2 linked regions of the Shumkonia mesophila genome follow. Each later gene encodes a partner of the first gene's protein in a complex. Links are inferred from orthologs where the notes say so. Each region holds a gene or a part of one and is shown on either strand. Other genes may lie near its edges.

Evidence for each region. Proteins that work in one complex are often made in the same cells at the same time.
Region 2: the proteins of ODR01_RS18970 (region 1) and trxA are in contact, whole or in part, in an NMR structure (PDB 2IPA), measured with the Bacillus subtilis proteins. The link is inferred for Shumkonia mesophila from one-to-one orthologs.

The regions. Positions count from the first base shown.
Region 1 is NZ_JAOTID010000013.1:55,088-62,285, forward strand. What follows is about bases 1,747-4,725. They hold ODR01_RS18970 (arsenate reductase ArsC), read right to left. Parts: upstream 3,511-4,725; coding sequence 2,983-3,510; downstream 1,747-2,982. Other genes in these bases: ODR01_RS18960 (cupin domain-containing protein), read right to left, coding at 1,747-1,884; arsB (ACR3 family arsenite efflux transporter), read right to left, coding at 1,881-2,915; ODR01_RS18975 (ArsR/SmtB family transcription factor), read right to left, coding at 3,522-3,956; ODR01_RS18980 (ArsR/SmtB family transcription factor), read right to left, coding at 4,013-4,348; arsM (arsenite methyltransferase), read left to right, coding at 4,398-4,725. Also shown: CAF17-like 4Fe-4S cluster assembly/insertion protein YgfZ, read left to right, coding at 1-812; ODR01_RS18955 (class I SAM-dependent methyltransferase), read left to right, coding at 835-1,485; more of ODR01_RS18960, read right to left, coding at 1,492-1,746; more of arsM, read left to right, coding at 4,726-5,213; ODR01_RS18990 (putative zinc-binding protein), read right to left, coding at 5,229-5,630; ODR01_RS18995 (MTH895/ArsE family thioredoxin-like protein), read right to left, coding at 5,648-5,881; ODR01_RS19000 (permease), read right to left, coding at 5,906-7,198. UniProt on the Bacillus subtilis protein: Catalyzes the reduction of arsenate [As(V)] to arsenite [As(III)]. In vitro, can dephosphorylate para-nitrophenyl phosphate (pNPP).
Region 2 is NZ_JAOTID010000001.1:714,021-721,096, forward strand. The notes cover bases 1-2,857. They hold trxA (thioredoxin TrxA), read right to left. Parts: upstream 1,660-2,857; coding sequence 1,342-1,659; downstream 1-1,341. Other genes in these bases: ODR01_RS03245 (bifunctional folylpolyglutamate synthase/dihydrofolate synthase), read left to right, coding at 1-730; ODR01_RS03250 (GNAT family N-acetyltransferase), read left to right, coding at 751-1,272; addA (double-strand break repair helicase AddA), read right to left, coding at 1,768-2,857. Also shown: more of addA, read right to left, coding at 2,858-5,208; double-strand break repair protein AddB, read right to left, coding at 5,205-7,076. UniProt on the Bacillus subtilis protein: Participates in various redox reactions through the reversible oxidation of its active center dithiol to a disulfide and catalyzes dithiol-disulfide exchange reactions.

The DNA of each region.
Region 1 (7,198 bases):
TTTCCAACGACATCCGGCGGGTGACCGATGATCGAGCCATCCACGCGGCTTTCCTGACCGCCCAGGGAAAGTTCCTGCACGAGTTCTTCGTCGTGCCGCTGGGCGAAACGCTGATGCTGGACTGCGAAGCCGGGCGCGCCGCCGACCTGGCCCGCCGGCTTTCCCTCTATCGCCTGCGCTCCAAGGTCACCGTCGAGCAGCGGACGGCGGACTATCTCGTCGCCGCGGTGTTCGGAGAGGAGGCCGGCCAGGCCTTTCAATTGAACGGCGAGGCGGGCGACGCCGCCGCCTTCGCCGGCGGCGTCGTCTATCGCGACCCGCGCCTGGCGGCGGCCGGTGTGCGCGCCATCCTGCCCCGCGAGGGCGGCGAGGAAGCGCTTGGCCGCATGGGCTTCGCCGAGGCGCCGTTCGCCGCCTACGACGCCCACCGCCTGGCCCTCGGCCTGCCCGACGGCAGCCGCGACCTGGTGGTGGAGAAGACCATCCTGCTCGAGGCCGGATTCGACGAGTTCAACGGCGTCGATTGGCAGAAGGGCTGCTTCCTGGGGCAGGAACTGACGGCGCGCACCAAATACCGCGGCCTGATCAAGCGCCGCCTGTTGCCGGTCCGCTTCGACGGCCCGGCGCCGGCGGCGGGAACGCCCATCCTGCTGGACGGCCGCGACGTCGGCGAGATGCGCTCCTCGGCGCCCGGCATCGGGCTCGCCCTGCTGCGCCTCGAATCGCTGGAAGCGGCGGCAGGCGCCGGCACCGCCCTGATGGCGGGCGACATTCGGCTCGTCCCCGAAAAGCCGTCGTGGGCCAGGATATGAGCCCATCCGGAGCGCCCGTTCCATGAACCCCGATGACCTCCGCGACGCCGCCCGCAGGCTGGCGCCGATCGCCGTCCTTTACGACATCCGCCTTAAGGAATGCGGCGCCACGGCGCGCGGCGTCTTCTGGCGCAACGCGACGGGACAACAATTGCGCTTCGAGGTACTGATCGGCATCGTCGATCCCGCCGACGACGCGGGCGGCCTTACGCTCACCGACCTGGGCTGCGGCTACGGCGCCTTTTTCGATTTCGTCGCGCCGTTCCCTTTCATGCGAGACAGCACCTATTTCGGCTATGACATTTCCGAGGGCATGGTGCGCGAGGCCGCTCGGCGCATCCGCGATCCCCGGGCCCATTTCGCCCAGTGCCTGATGGCGACGCGCGAGGCCGACTACTCCTTCGTGTCGGGCACCTACAACATGAAGCTCGACGAAAGCGACCGCGACTGGATCGCCTATGTCGAAGGCAGCCTCAGGGACCTGTGGTCGAAGACCCGCAAGGGCCTCGCCTTCAACATGCTGTGCGCCGCCACCAAGAGCCGCAGGGAGAAGGACCTCTATTACGCCGACTGGCGGGTGTTCCACGATTTCTGCGTGAAGGAACTGTCGCCCCGCGTCACCGTGCTGCGCGACTATCATCTGGCCGAGTGGACGATCCACGTGCGCCGGTAGGCCGGCTCACACCGTCGGCGGCCACTTGCCTTCCACGGCAATGGCCTCACCCTCGCCCGGCCAGGGCGGCATGGTGATGCCGACGGCGGCCAAGGGCTTGTCCCCCAAGGCGCGGAACTGGAAATGGGTTCCCAGCGGGATGGTCAGGCACACGCCCGGCTCGACGGCGACGATCTCCTCGCGGGTTCCCTGCCGGCGCCACATCTCGCCCAAGCCGCCGACGAAGAACCAGATTTCCTCGACGGTGCGGTGCGTCACCGCCCGCGACGTTTTTCCCGGGGCGAGTTGGAAATGGGCGGCGCCGCCCCCGGCGAGGCCGAGCAGGATGCGCACGTCGGAGCCGTCCGGGGCAACCACGTCAGGATCGACGGCGAGCCGCTTGGTGGCGAAATCGGTCATGGCGCCACCCGTCCCCGCTCGTACCACGCCTGCGTGCGGGTGACGATGCCGACCACCGAGAGCATCACCGGCACCTCGATCAGGACGCCGACCACGGTGGCCAAGGCGGCGCCGGACTGGAAGCCGAACAGGCTGATGGCGGTGGCCACCGCCAGTTCGAAGAAGTTGCTGGCGCCGATCAGCGCCGACGGCCCCGCCACGCAGTGGGCGGCGCCGACCTTGCGGTTCAGCAGATAGGCCAGCCCGGCGTTGAAATAGACCTGGATCAGAATCGGCACCGCCAGCAGCGCGATGATCAGGGGCTGGGCGATGATCTGCTCGCCCTGGAAGCCGAACAGCAGCACGAGAGTCACCAGCAGCGCCCCCAGCGACACCGGGTGCAGGCGCGCCAGCACGGCCTGGAGCGCGCCGTCGTCGCCGTTCCTGACCAAGCCGCGCCGCCACAACTGGGCAAGGATCACCGGAATGACGATGTAAAGCACGACCGAGAGGAAGAGCGTTTCCCACGGCACGGCGATGGAGGAAAGCCCGAGCAGCAGGCCGACGATCGGCGCGAAGGCGAAGATCATGATGGTGTCGTTCAGCGCCACCTGGGAAAGCGTGAAGTGGGGCTCGCCGTCGCACAGGTGGCTCCATACGAAGACCATGGCGGTACAGGGGGCGGCAGCCAGGATGATCAGCCCGGCGATGTAGGAATCGATCTGCTCGGCCGGCAGGTACGGCGCGAACAGATAGCGGATGAACAGCCAGCCCAGCGCCGCCATCGAGAACGGCTTGACCGCCCAGTTGATGAACAGCGTGACGCCGATGCCCCGCCAGTGTTGGCGGACCTGGCCGATGGCGCCGAAATCGACCTTGAGCAGCATGGGAATGACCATCAGCCAGATCAGCACGGCGACCGGGATATTGACCTTGGCCACCTCCATGCGGCCGAACGCCTGGAAGACATCGGGCACGACCTGGCCCAGCGCGATGCCGCCGACGATGCAGAGCGCCACCCACAGCGTCAGGTAGCGCTCGAAAATCCCCATCGGGGCCTTGGCCGCGCGACGGCCGGTCGCTTCGCATTGGATCGACATGTTTTTCGTGGTCCTTCGTTCAGGCGGGATCGGCGGCCGAGGCGGCTTCGTCGCCCATGCGGCCGATGTCCTTGACGCGGCTGTGCAGCGATTGCCTGTCCAGCGAGGCGACCGGAAGGCTGGCGAACACCGCGATGCGGTTCTGCAGCATGCGGAACACCTTGAGGAAGAAGGCCCGCCGCTCGGCGTCCGTTCCCTCGAAGGTGGCCGGGTCTTCGACCCCCCAATGGGCCGTCATCGGCTGGCCGGGCCACACCGGGCAAACCTCGCCGGCCGCGTTGTCGCAGACGGTGAAGACGAAATCCATCACCGGCGCGCCCGGCTCGGCGAACTCGTCCCAGGCCTTGGAGCGCGCCCCCCCGGTGGGCAGCCCGGCGATGCGCAAGGTGTCGAGCGCCAGGGGATGCACGCGGCCGGACGGATGGCTGCCGGCGCTGTAGGCCCGGAACTTGCCTTTGCCCAGGCTGTTCATGATCGCCTCGGCCATGATGCTGCGCGCCGAATTGCCGGTGCACAGGAACAGAACGTTGAAGACTTTCTCGGTCATGGAGGGTCCCTTCAACCGGTGGGGGTCGCTTCCTTGTAGCGCCCGAGTGTTGCAAGCCCGTGACGGTCGAGGCCGGCCAGCACCGCCGGCCCCTCGTCGCACAACCGCTCCGCCGGGATGGCGGCGAGGCTGTCGAGGGCGCGGCGGTCCGCCAGAACGGCGGGATCTTCGGCCAGCGCGGCGCCGACGACGGCCAGGACGGCCGGCGCATACGGGTTCACCTCGCGGTCGGCAAGCCGGTAATAGGCCCATCGGCCCCGCTTGTCCGACAGGATCATCCCCGCCGACTTGAGGACCGAAAGATGCTTGGACACGGTCGCCGGAGCCAGGTCGAGGGCCATGGTGATGCGGCACACGCAGAGCGGCCCGGATTCCAGCATCTTGAGAATGCGGACCCGGTTGCGGTCGGCGATGGCCTTGGCGACGAATTCGAACTGCTCGATCATCGGCGATGTACCTGATAATTCGTTATATAGCGAAATATCAGGTACAAGACATCCCGTCAACGACGTTCTGGCAAGGCATCGGCCGGGGCGCATCCGCAGATCTCGGGATGGTCCTGGCAGCAGTCCTTTTGCAGGAAGTCCAGGAAGCGGCGCATGGCGCCGTAATCGACGGCATAGAGCATCTGGCGCTGGTGGCGGCGGACCGTGACGAGGCCGGTGCGCTCCAGTTCCTTCAGGTGGAACGACAGCGTCGAGGCCGGGGCGCCGACCCGCTCCGCGATGTCGCCGGCGGCCATGCCGGCCTCGCCCCGGCGGACCAGCAGGCGGAACACCGCCAGGCGGGTTTCCTGGGCGAGCGCAGCCAGGCAACTGAGGGCTTGCTTTGTTTCCATATTTCTAGAATAATCGAATTATACGAGTTTGACCAGTGGAGATCATGCCATGACCACCCCCGACATCAAAACCCTTGTCCGTGAACGTTATGCCGATGCCGCGACCCGCGCCTCCGGCTGCTGCGGCCCGTCGTCCTGCGGCTGCGGCTCCGGACCGGGCACCGGCGTCGACATGATCGGCAACGCCTACAGCCAGGTCGAGGGCTACGTCGCCGAGGCCGACCTCGGGCTCGGCTGCGGCCTGCCGACCCGCCACGCCGCCATCCGGGCCGGCGAAACGGTGCTCGACCTCGGCTCTGGCGCCGGCATCGACTGCTTCGTCGCCCGCCGCGAAACGGGCGATTCGGGCCGGGTGATCGGCGTCGACATGACGCCGGAAATGATCGCCAGGGCGCGCCAGAACGCCGCCAAGCTTGGCTACGGCAACGTCGAGTTCCGGCTGGGCGAGATCGAGAACCTGCCGGTCGAGGCCGGGGCCGTCGACATCGTGATCAGCAACTGCGTGCTCAACCTGGTGCCCGACAAGGCCGCCGCCTTCGCCGAAATGTTCCGCGTGCTGAAGGCGGGCGGCCGGTTCTGCGTGTCCGACATCGTCTCCAGCGTGGCCCTTCCCGCCCCCATCCGCGAGGCGGCGGCCCTGCACGTCGGTTGCGTGGCCGGCGCCATCGTCGAGGCCGAGTACCTGGCCCTGCTCGGCCAGGCCGGTTTCACCGACGTCCGCGTGGTCGAGGCCAAGCCGATCCCGCTGCCGGACGACCTGCTGGGCCGTTACCTCGACGCACGGGGGCTGGAGGCGTTCCGGGCATCCGGCACCGAGTTGCGCAGCGTCACCGTGCTCGGCACCAAGGCGGCATCCGCGGCCTGAAGCCGGCACATCGCCCTATTCGGCGGCGGCGCAGCAGGAGCCGCCGCCGAGCAGTTCCGCCCCCCTGGCGACGACCCGCCCGACCGCCTCGTCGGTTACCGGGCTGTGGCCCTTTTTGAGGCCGAGGTCGGCCAGTTGGAGATGCCTGAACCCCGAGAACCCCGCCTGTTCGAGGGTCTTGCGGGCGCAATCGATGGGGCAGCCGTCGATGGCCAGAACGGCCGAGGCGGCTTCGGTGCTCTTGACGATGCCCGGAACCCGCCCGCCGATGCCGGCCAGGCAGTACATGTTGCCGACGCCGCCGCGCGTGAGGTGGCGCGCCGCCTGGTCGGAGATGGCGCCGACGTCGGCCGCGCCGGAGCAGGCAAAAATGAGCTTCGGCGCGCTGTTGCACGCGCAACTGTCTTGCTTTTCCATGGTCGTTTCTCCCGTCTTCATCCCTTCAAAAGGGTCTTGATCTCATCCACCGAGGCCACCTTGCCGACCACCTTGACCACACCGTCCACGGCCAGGGCGGGCGTCATGGCGACGCCGAAGTCGGCGTAGCGGTTCATGTCGGTGATCTTCTCCATCTGATAGTCGAGGCCCAAGTCCTTGGCCGCCGCCTCGGCATGCTGGGCCAGGGCGTGGCATTTGGCGCAACCGCCACCGAGAATCTGGATTTTCATGGTGTTCCTCCTTTGGTTTCAGGATCAGCCGAAAAAGGTTCCGAAGAGCATGCCGCTCACCGTGGCCATCACCACGACGAGGACGACGAAAGCGAGGGTCTTCCTGGTCCCGAGGACGGTGCGGATGACCAGCATGCTGGGCAGGCTCAGCGCCGGCCCGGCCAGCAGCAGGGCCAAAGCCGGGCCCTTGCCCATGCCGGCGCCGATCAAACCCTGCAGGATCGGCACCTCGGTCAGCGTCGCGAAGTACATGAAGGCGCCGACCACCGAGGCGAACAGGTTGGCGGCGAGCGAATTGCCGCCCACCAGACCGGAAACCCACTCCGAGGGAATCAGGCCTTCGTGGCCCGGCCGCCCAAGCAGGGCTCCGGCGACCAGGACGCCGATAAAGAGGAGCGGCAGGATCTGTTTGGCGAAGTCCCACGACACGCCGAACCAGGTTCCGATCTCGCCTTTGTCCCGGCTCGTGAAGTAGGAGAAGGCGACGACGCCGGTGGAAAACGGGATCAGCGGCATGTCGGGCGCCAGGGTGGCGGCCAGCGCCACCGCCGCGGCGACGATCGCCACCTTCTTGACGGCGAAGCCGAACCACAGGACGAGGGTGCCGCCGAGGGCGAGGCCGAAGGCTGCCGTCACCAGCCACTTGACCTGCCATATGACCGCCCACACGCCCGTTGCCTCGGCCGGCTCGCCCCAGGTGGCGAAGACCAGGATGCCGACCATCGAGGCGAAGAAGAGGGCGTTCTGCCACAGGGGCCGCGTCGCCTCGGCTTCCGGCATGACCATGGCGACCGACGCCTTCTCCCGCTCCTCCTTGAGGAACAGCAGATGCATGACAAGGCCGATGACGATGGAAAAGAGGATCGCCCCCACGGCGCGCGCGATGCCCAGTTCCAGCCCGAGGACGCGCGCCGTCAGCACGATGGCCAGCACGTTGATGGCAGGCCCCGAATAGAGGAAGGCGGTGGCCGGCCCCAGACCGGCGCCCATGCGGTAGATGCCGGCAAACAGTGGCAGCACGGTGCACGAACAGACCGCCAGCAGCGTGCCCGACACCGAGGCGACGCCATAGGCCAGAACCTTGTTGGCCTTGGCGCCCAGGTACTTCATGACCGAAGCCTGGCTCAAGAAGACGCCGATGGCCCCGGCGATGAAGAAGGCCGGGATCAGGCACAAGAGCACGTGTTCCTGGGCGTACCAATTGGCGAGGTGGAAGGCTTCGAGGATGGCCCCCTGCACGCGGTCGGTCTCGATCGGCAGGAAGAAGATGGAAAGGAAGCCGACGATGCCGACGGCCAGGGCCTTCCACTCGTTTTT
Region 2 (7,076 bases), on another replicon or contig:
GAAGGCCGGCGTTCCCTGCCTGACGGCGGCGCAGGGCCGCAAGGTGGCCCGCGTGCTGGAACGGCGGGCCGCGGCGCTGGGTACGCCGCTGGTGAAAGAGGGGGCGGACTGGTTCGTGCTCGGCCGCGGCGAGGGGGTGCTCTTCTGCGAGGGCGACCGTTCGCTGGCGTTGCCCCGCCCCGGGTTGCCCGGCAAGCACCAGGTGCATAACGCCGGGCTGGCGGTAGCCTGCGCCCGACGGATGGCGGGATTTTCCATCCCCGAGGCGGCCATCGCCGCCGGCCTCGGCGCCGTCGAATGGCCGGCCCGCCTGCAACGCCTGACGAAGGGGTCGCTCCCCGCCTTGCTGCCCGAGGGCTGGGAACTGTGGCTGGACGGCGGCCACAATCCGGGGGCCGGCCGCGTGCTGGCCGAGCATTTCCGCCACTGGCGGGACCGCCCGCTGCACCTGGTATTCGGCATGCTCACCACCAAGGACCCGATCGGCTATCTGAAGCCGCTGGCCCCGGCGGTGACCCGGCTGCGCGCCGTCGCCATTCCCGGCGAGGCCAATTCGCTGGCGGCCGAGCAGGCGGCCGGGGCCGCCTCATCGGTGGCCATCGCGGCGGCGGCGGCGCCTTCCGTCGAGGCGGCGATCCGCCAGCTGGTCGAGGCCGATGCGCGCCCGGGGCGCATTCTCATCTGCGGTTCCCTATATCTTGCCGGAACGGTCCTTCGGGACAACGCCTGAGCGGAGACCCATTGCATCCGATGACGATAACGCTGATCACGCGCCGCCTGCACCTGCGGCCGCTGGAACCGACCGACGCCCGGCATTTCGCCCGCCTGTTCGGCGAGGACAGCGATGCCATCGCCATGACCGCCACCCTGCCCGATCCGTGCACCGTCGAAGAGGCCGGGAAATGGATCGCCAGAAGGATGCGCGATTCGCACGGCTTCGCCATCTGCCGGGCCGGCGACGGGGTATTCGTCGGGGCCATCGGCTTTGGCGAGGTGCTGGATCGCATCGAGATGGGCTATGGCATCGGCCGCCCGTTCTGGGGCAACGGGTTCGCCACCGAGGCGGTCCGCGAGGCGGTCCGCCATGCTAAGGCCGTCGGCGTCGGCGCGCTCGAGGCCTGCACCTTTCCCAGCAATCCGGCCTCGGCCCGCGTGCTCGAAAAAAACGGCTTCAAGAACATGGGCCGGATCACCCGCAACTATCCCCTGCGCGGCGGCCAGCGCGCGGTTTTTCGCCACGTCCTCGATCTGACCGGTCAGCCGAAACCCTAAGATTCGCCCGCAAACGCGAAGCCCCGCCGGATGGCGGGGCTTCGGACTTGCTTGCAGGAAGGGGAGCCGTCAGATGACCGACTCGACCCATTCCACCAGCTTGCTCTTGGGCAGGGCGCCGACCTTGGTGCCGGCGACTTGGCCGTCCTTGAAGATCATCAGGGTGGGGATCCCGCGCACCCCATAGTGCGAGGGCGTCGCCGGGTTCTGATCGATATTGATCTTGGCGACGGTCATGCGGTCGCTCATCTCGGTGGACAACTCCTCCAGCGAGGGGGCGATCTGCTTGCACGGACCGCACCATTCCGCCCAAAAGTCCACCAGAACCGGCTTCGACGACTGCAGGACATCGGTCTTAAACGAACCGTCGGTCACGTTCTTTGGCATCTATCCATTCCCATCAGGAGTTCTCGAACTTCTTGTATTGTCCCCCTGCGAACCTTGCCCCGCCCGAGGTTCGCCCGGCCCTGAATCTAGAGACCGGCCCCCGGACCGTCAAGGCGCGTGCGCATCGAGCAGGGCGTCGGGGAGCGGCATCAGGCGGGGTCCGTCGGTCCACAGAAGCGCGCAGCGGATGGGACGGTCGGGGTAGATCCGGCCGAGCGCTTGGCGATAGGCTGCCATCTGCCGAAGATAGATCGCCGGCACCGCCGCGACGTCGGCCGGCGGCGGCCGGTTGGTTTTGAAGTCGACGACCAGGACGGCCTCGGGCGTCACCACCAGACGGTCCACCTGGGCCGAGATGGTCCGGTCGCCGACGGTGCCGACCAGGGGCACCTCGGCCCGCCCGGCCGGGCCGAAGATGCCGCCGAATTCCGGATGCTCCAACACGGCCAGCGTTTCCGCCGCGATGGCCGCCTGCGTCGTCGGGTCGAGGCCGTGCACGCGCCGGGCCAGGAAGGCGGCGGCGGCGGCCGGACGCGCCGGCGGCGCCACCTGCGGCAGGGTCTGCAGCAGGGCGTGGATCAGACGGCCGCGCCGAAAGCGCAGGCCGTCGTCGCCTCCCAGCGGCGAGACCACCGGCGGTTCCTCGCCGTCGGGGTGGGACGGCGTGAGCGGACGCGGCGGGTCGGCCTCGGGCGGCGGCGGCCGAAGGACCCAGGCCGGGGGCGGGCCGGCGTCGGCGGGACGGGCCGCCGCCTCGTCGCGGCCGACGAGCGCCGCCGTCTGCGGGTCCGAAACCCGCCAGCCGGGCTCCTCGAAACCGACGTCGACGGCTTCGGCCTTTTCCTTCAGCGCCGCCACGATGCGGTCGTACCAGCAGCCCTCGCCGCGACCGCGCGTGGTCTCCCAGCCGCAAACGTAAAGCCGGTCGCGGGCCCGCGTCATCGCCACGTAGAACAGCCGGCGGTATTCCTCCGCCTGACGCCGGCGGGCCGCCTCGCGCAGCGCCCGGCAGGTGGTTTCCTCGTTGGCCCGGAAGGCCGGCCACAGGGCGGCCGGCGGCTCGGCCTCGTGCCACAGCACGCGGGCGTCGAGCCGGGGATCGGGAACGGTGCAGGTGTCGGGCAGGAACACCACGTTGGCCTGCAGGCCCTTGGCGCCGTGCACCGTCATCACCCGCACTTCGCCGCGTCCGTGTTCGAGGTCGCGCTTGATCTCGGTCCTGCCGGCTTCCAGCCAGTGCAGGAAGCCCTGCAACGAGGGCACGTGGTCGCGCTCGTACATCTGGGCCAGGGCAAGGAACTCGTCCAGGGGATCGCCGGCGTCGACGCCGAGCCGGCCGAGGATGTGCTGCCGGCCGCCGCCCGGCCCCAGCACGTCGGAAAAGAACTCGAACGGCGGCGCGAAGTCGGCTCGGTCGAGAAGTCGGCCGAGCCCGTCGCGCGCCGCCTCCCAGCCCGGCCGTTCGCCGGCCCGGCGCTTCAGCGCCTCCCACAGGGTACCGTCGCGCCGCCAAGCCAGGGCGAACAGGTCGTCGTCGTCAAGGCCATAGAGCGGCCCCTTGAGCACCTCGGCCAGCGACAGGTCGTCCTCGGGCAGCAGCAGAAAGCGGCCCAAAGCCATCAGGTCCATCACCGCCAACTGCTCGGTCAGCACCATGCGGTCGCTGCCGGCCACCGGAATGCCGCGCTCCTTGAGGCAGCGGATCATTGCCTCTGCGAAACGTTCCCGGCGGCGCACCAGGATCATGATGTCGCCCGGCTTGATCGGGCGGCCTTCCGATTCCAGAATTTCGCCGGCCTTCAGCCAGCCGTCGATGCGCTCGGCGATGCGCTCGGCCAGACGCACCGGCGGGCTGGCCGCCGGCAGATGGTCGAGCGGCGCGTCCCAGGGATCGGTTTCGGGGACGGGTTCCGGCTTGACCGTCGGCCAGATCTCGACGAGGCCGGCCTGGCCGTCGCGGTTCGACAGGTGGCGGATCGCCCGCCCGTGGAAGGTGACGCCGTCGGCCGCCGCGCTGCCGGCGAAGACCGCGTCGACGGCGCGCAACACCGTCCAGGTGGAGCGGAAGGACAGCGGCATCTCGACGGCCAGCCACGGCTGCCGGGCGGCCCCGGCGCGCGCGGCGAAGGCTTGGTGCATGCGCTCGAAGGCGGCGGGGTCGGCGCCCTGGAAGCTGTAGATCGACTGCTTCTCGTCGCCCACCGCGAACACGGTGCGCGGCGTGGCCCGTGCCCCGGCCCCGGCGAAGAACTCGGCGGCCAGGCCGGCCACCACGTCCCATTGCTCGGGGCTGGTGTCCTGGGCCTCATCGACCAGGATATGATCCAGCCCGCCATCCAGCTTGTAATGCACCCACGCCGCCCGGCCGTCGGCGCGAAGCAGGCTGCGCACCTTGAGCACGAGGTCGTCGTAGTCGAGCAGCGCCCGCCCGTCCTTGAGGGCGTCGTAGGTACCGAGCAGGGCTTCGGCGAAGGTGAGCAGCGCCTCGGTGGCCTGCGCCGTGGCCACCGCCTTCAGCCGCTCGGCCAGGGCGCCGATGCGCGCCTGCTCGGCCAGCAGGATGGGCAGGACCTCGGGGTCGGCGGCCCGCGCGCCCTTGGTGACGAGCCGGCTCTCGGCCCTGGGCTCGCCGGCCTTGGTCAGGAACACCTCGGCGTAGGCGCCCATCAGGCCGTCCGTCCGCGCCGCCGGATCGCCGATCCAGGCGCGGATGGCCGCGGCCTTTTCCCGGTCGCCGGCCGTTCCGCTGTCGAGGGCACGGCACGCCCGCGACAACGCTGCCGCGTCGAAGGCCCCGTCGGCGGCGGCCTCGACCAGCACCGAAGAGGCGGTGTCCCCGGCGGCGAGGCCAAGGACGGTGCGCACCGCCCCGCCCAGGGCGGCGACCGAGCCGTGGGCGGCGATGAGGTCGCGAAGCCGGCGCCGGTTGGCCGCCAGTTCGCGGATGACGCCGTCGATGCCGGCCTCGTCGGCCAGTTCGGCCAAATGGCGGACCGCCCCGGTCAGTTCCGGATCGCGGCCGTCGAAGGCGCCGACCAGGGTGGCGGCGCGGGCCTCGGCCAGCAGCTCGGCGCTGGTCCTCTCGTCGATGACCTGGAAATGCGGCGCCACCGCCGCCTCCAGCGGAAACTGGCCGAGCAGCGATTCGCAGAAGGCGTGGATGGTGCGGATCTTGAGGCCGCCCGGCGCGTCCAGAACCTGGGCGAACAGGCGCCGCGCCCGCACCGTCTGCGCCGCCTCGGGGGCCTGCCCCAAAAGCTTCAACAGGTCGTCGTCAAGGGCCGCGTCGGCCATCAGGGTCCAGGCGCCCAGGCGCTCGCGCAGACGGTTGGCCATCTCGGCGGCGGCGGCCTTGGTGAAGGTCAGGCAGAGGATGCGCCCGGGCGGCGTGCCGGCCAGCAGCAGCCGGCTGATGCGGTCGATCAGCACGCGGGTCTTGCCGGTGCCGGCGTTGGCCGACACCCACACCGAGCGGGACGGATCGGCGGCGGCGACCTGGGCGCCCAACGCGGTGCGGGTGTCGGTGGGGGCGGGGGCGCCGGGCGTCATTCGTCGCCTCCGCCGGCCAGCCATTCCTTGACCCGGGCCAGATGGTCGTAATCGCCGACGTCGCGCTCGAACATCGGGCGGCGGCGCGACAGGTAGGGGGTCCTGGGGTTGTCGAAAAGGGCGACCTTGCGAGCCAGGCCGGACATCGCCTCTTCGGCGATGGCGGCAACGCCTTCGTTCAGCACCCGCTCCTCACCGGGCAGCCGGCCGCCGGTGAGCCGAAGGTAGATCATCTCGGCCACCGACTTCGCGGGGATGCCGGCGAAGCCGCCGGCCGCCGCCATCGCTGCCTCCAGCGACAACTGCGGCGCCAAGCCGCATTCGACCTGCTTTCGCGACGGGACCTGGCCGGTCTTGTAGTCGATGATCGCCAGATCGCCCGTCGGCGTCAGGTCCAGGCGGTCGGCACGGCCGCTCAGAAGGAAGGGGCCGCCCGGCGCCGCCAGGACCAGCTCGCCCCGGGTCTCGGTGGCCAGCACGCGATGGCCGGCGGCGCGTCGGCGGCGCTCGAAGTCGATGAACCAGCGGGCCAGGCGCTCGAAGCGCGGCCACCAGAAGGCGCGAACCCCGGGCCGGGCCGTACGATCCCCGAACACCTGGCGGCCGATGGCGATCAGCCGGTCCTCGGCATCGGCCGGCAGCTCGCCGGGGACGGCGCGAATGAAGGCCTCCAGCGCGTCGTGGATGATGGTGCCGCGCTCGGCCGCCGCCGGATCGGCGTCGAGCGCGTCCAGCGGCGCCAGACCCAGGATGTGGCGCGCGAAGATGGCATAGGGGTCGCGAATCCACGCCTCGACCTGGGTGACCGATAGCCTGCGGGGCCGGGCCTCGGCGGGCGGCCGGGGGCGCGGCGGGACGACCGGGCGGGGTGGCCCGGCGGCATCCAGCCCCTCGAACCAGGCGATCCAGCGGCGGTCGGTCTCAAGCGTCCGGGCCAGCCCCGAACCGGCGGTGAGCGCATCCAGGCGGGCCAGCCAGCGCGATGGCACGGTCGGCGTTCCCTCGACCCGGCTGGCCCGGGTCAGGACGACGCGGGGCGCCGCGAAGGCCTGGGCGAAGTCGTGGGCCGAAAGGCCGATGCGGCGTTCCGGCAACGGCAACCCGAAGCTCTTCATCATCGGCCGGCTCATCCACGGCCCGGCCTGGGTTTCGGGCGGCCAGCAGCCCTCGTTGAGGCCGCCCAGCACGACGACGTCGGCCTGTTGCAGGCGGGCTTCCAGCGGTCCCCAGATGGCAAGGCGCGGATGGCGCCCGAAGCGGGGGCGCACCACGCGGCCCGCCATCAGGGCGTCGAAGAGGCCGGCGTATTGGCGGCCGGCCAGCGGCCCCAGGGAAGCTGCCGAGTCGGCCAGTTCGGCCAGGAAATGGGCGACGGCCTCGCCGGCCTCGCCGGCCCACAGGCGGGCGGCGCCGGGGGCCTCATCTGTGGCCGCCAGGGCCTCGACGCAGGCGACGTGGGCGGAAACCAGGGCGAGGGGATCGGCGGCGGTCTGGCGAAGCAGCGCATGGAGGGAAGCCGCCGCGTCCTCCAGGCTGGCGAGCAGGACGGCGAACCGGCTTGCCTGCCCGCCCAGCGCGGCGCGCAGACCGTCGATGCCGGGGGCCGGCCGGGGGCCGCGCAGGGCAGCGATTTCAAGCTCGCGGACGGCGGTCCGGAAGGCAACCGGGCGGCGGCCGCCGGCGGCCAGCGGATGCTTGAGCGCGGCCAACGTGGCGACCGGCGCAAAATCCTCGGCGACCATGGCCAGCGCCAGGCGCAGGAAGGCGGCGGGCGGCGTGTGGGCCAGCGGCTGGCCGGCCGAATCGTCGACGTCGATCGCCCAGCGCCGCAGTTCGGCGGCGACGCGGCGGGCCAGCGCGCGGTCGAG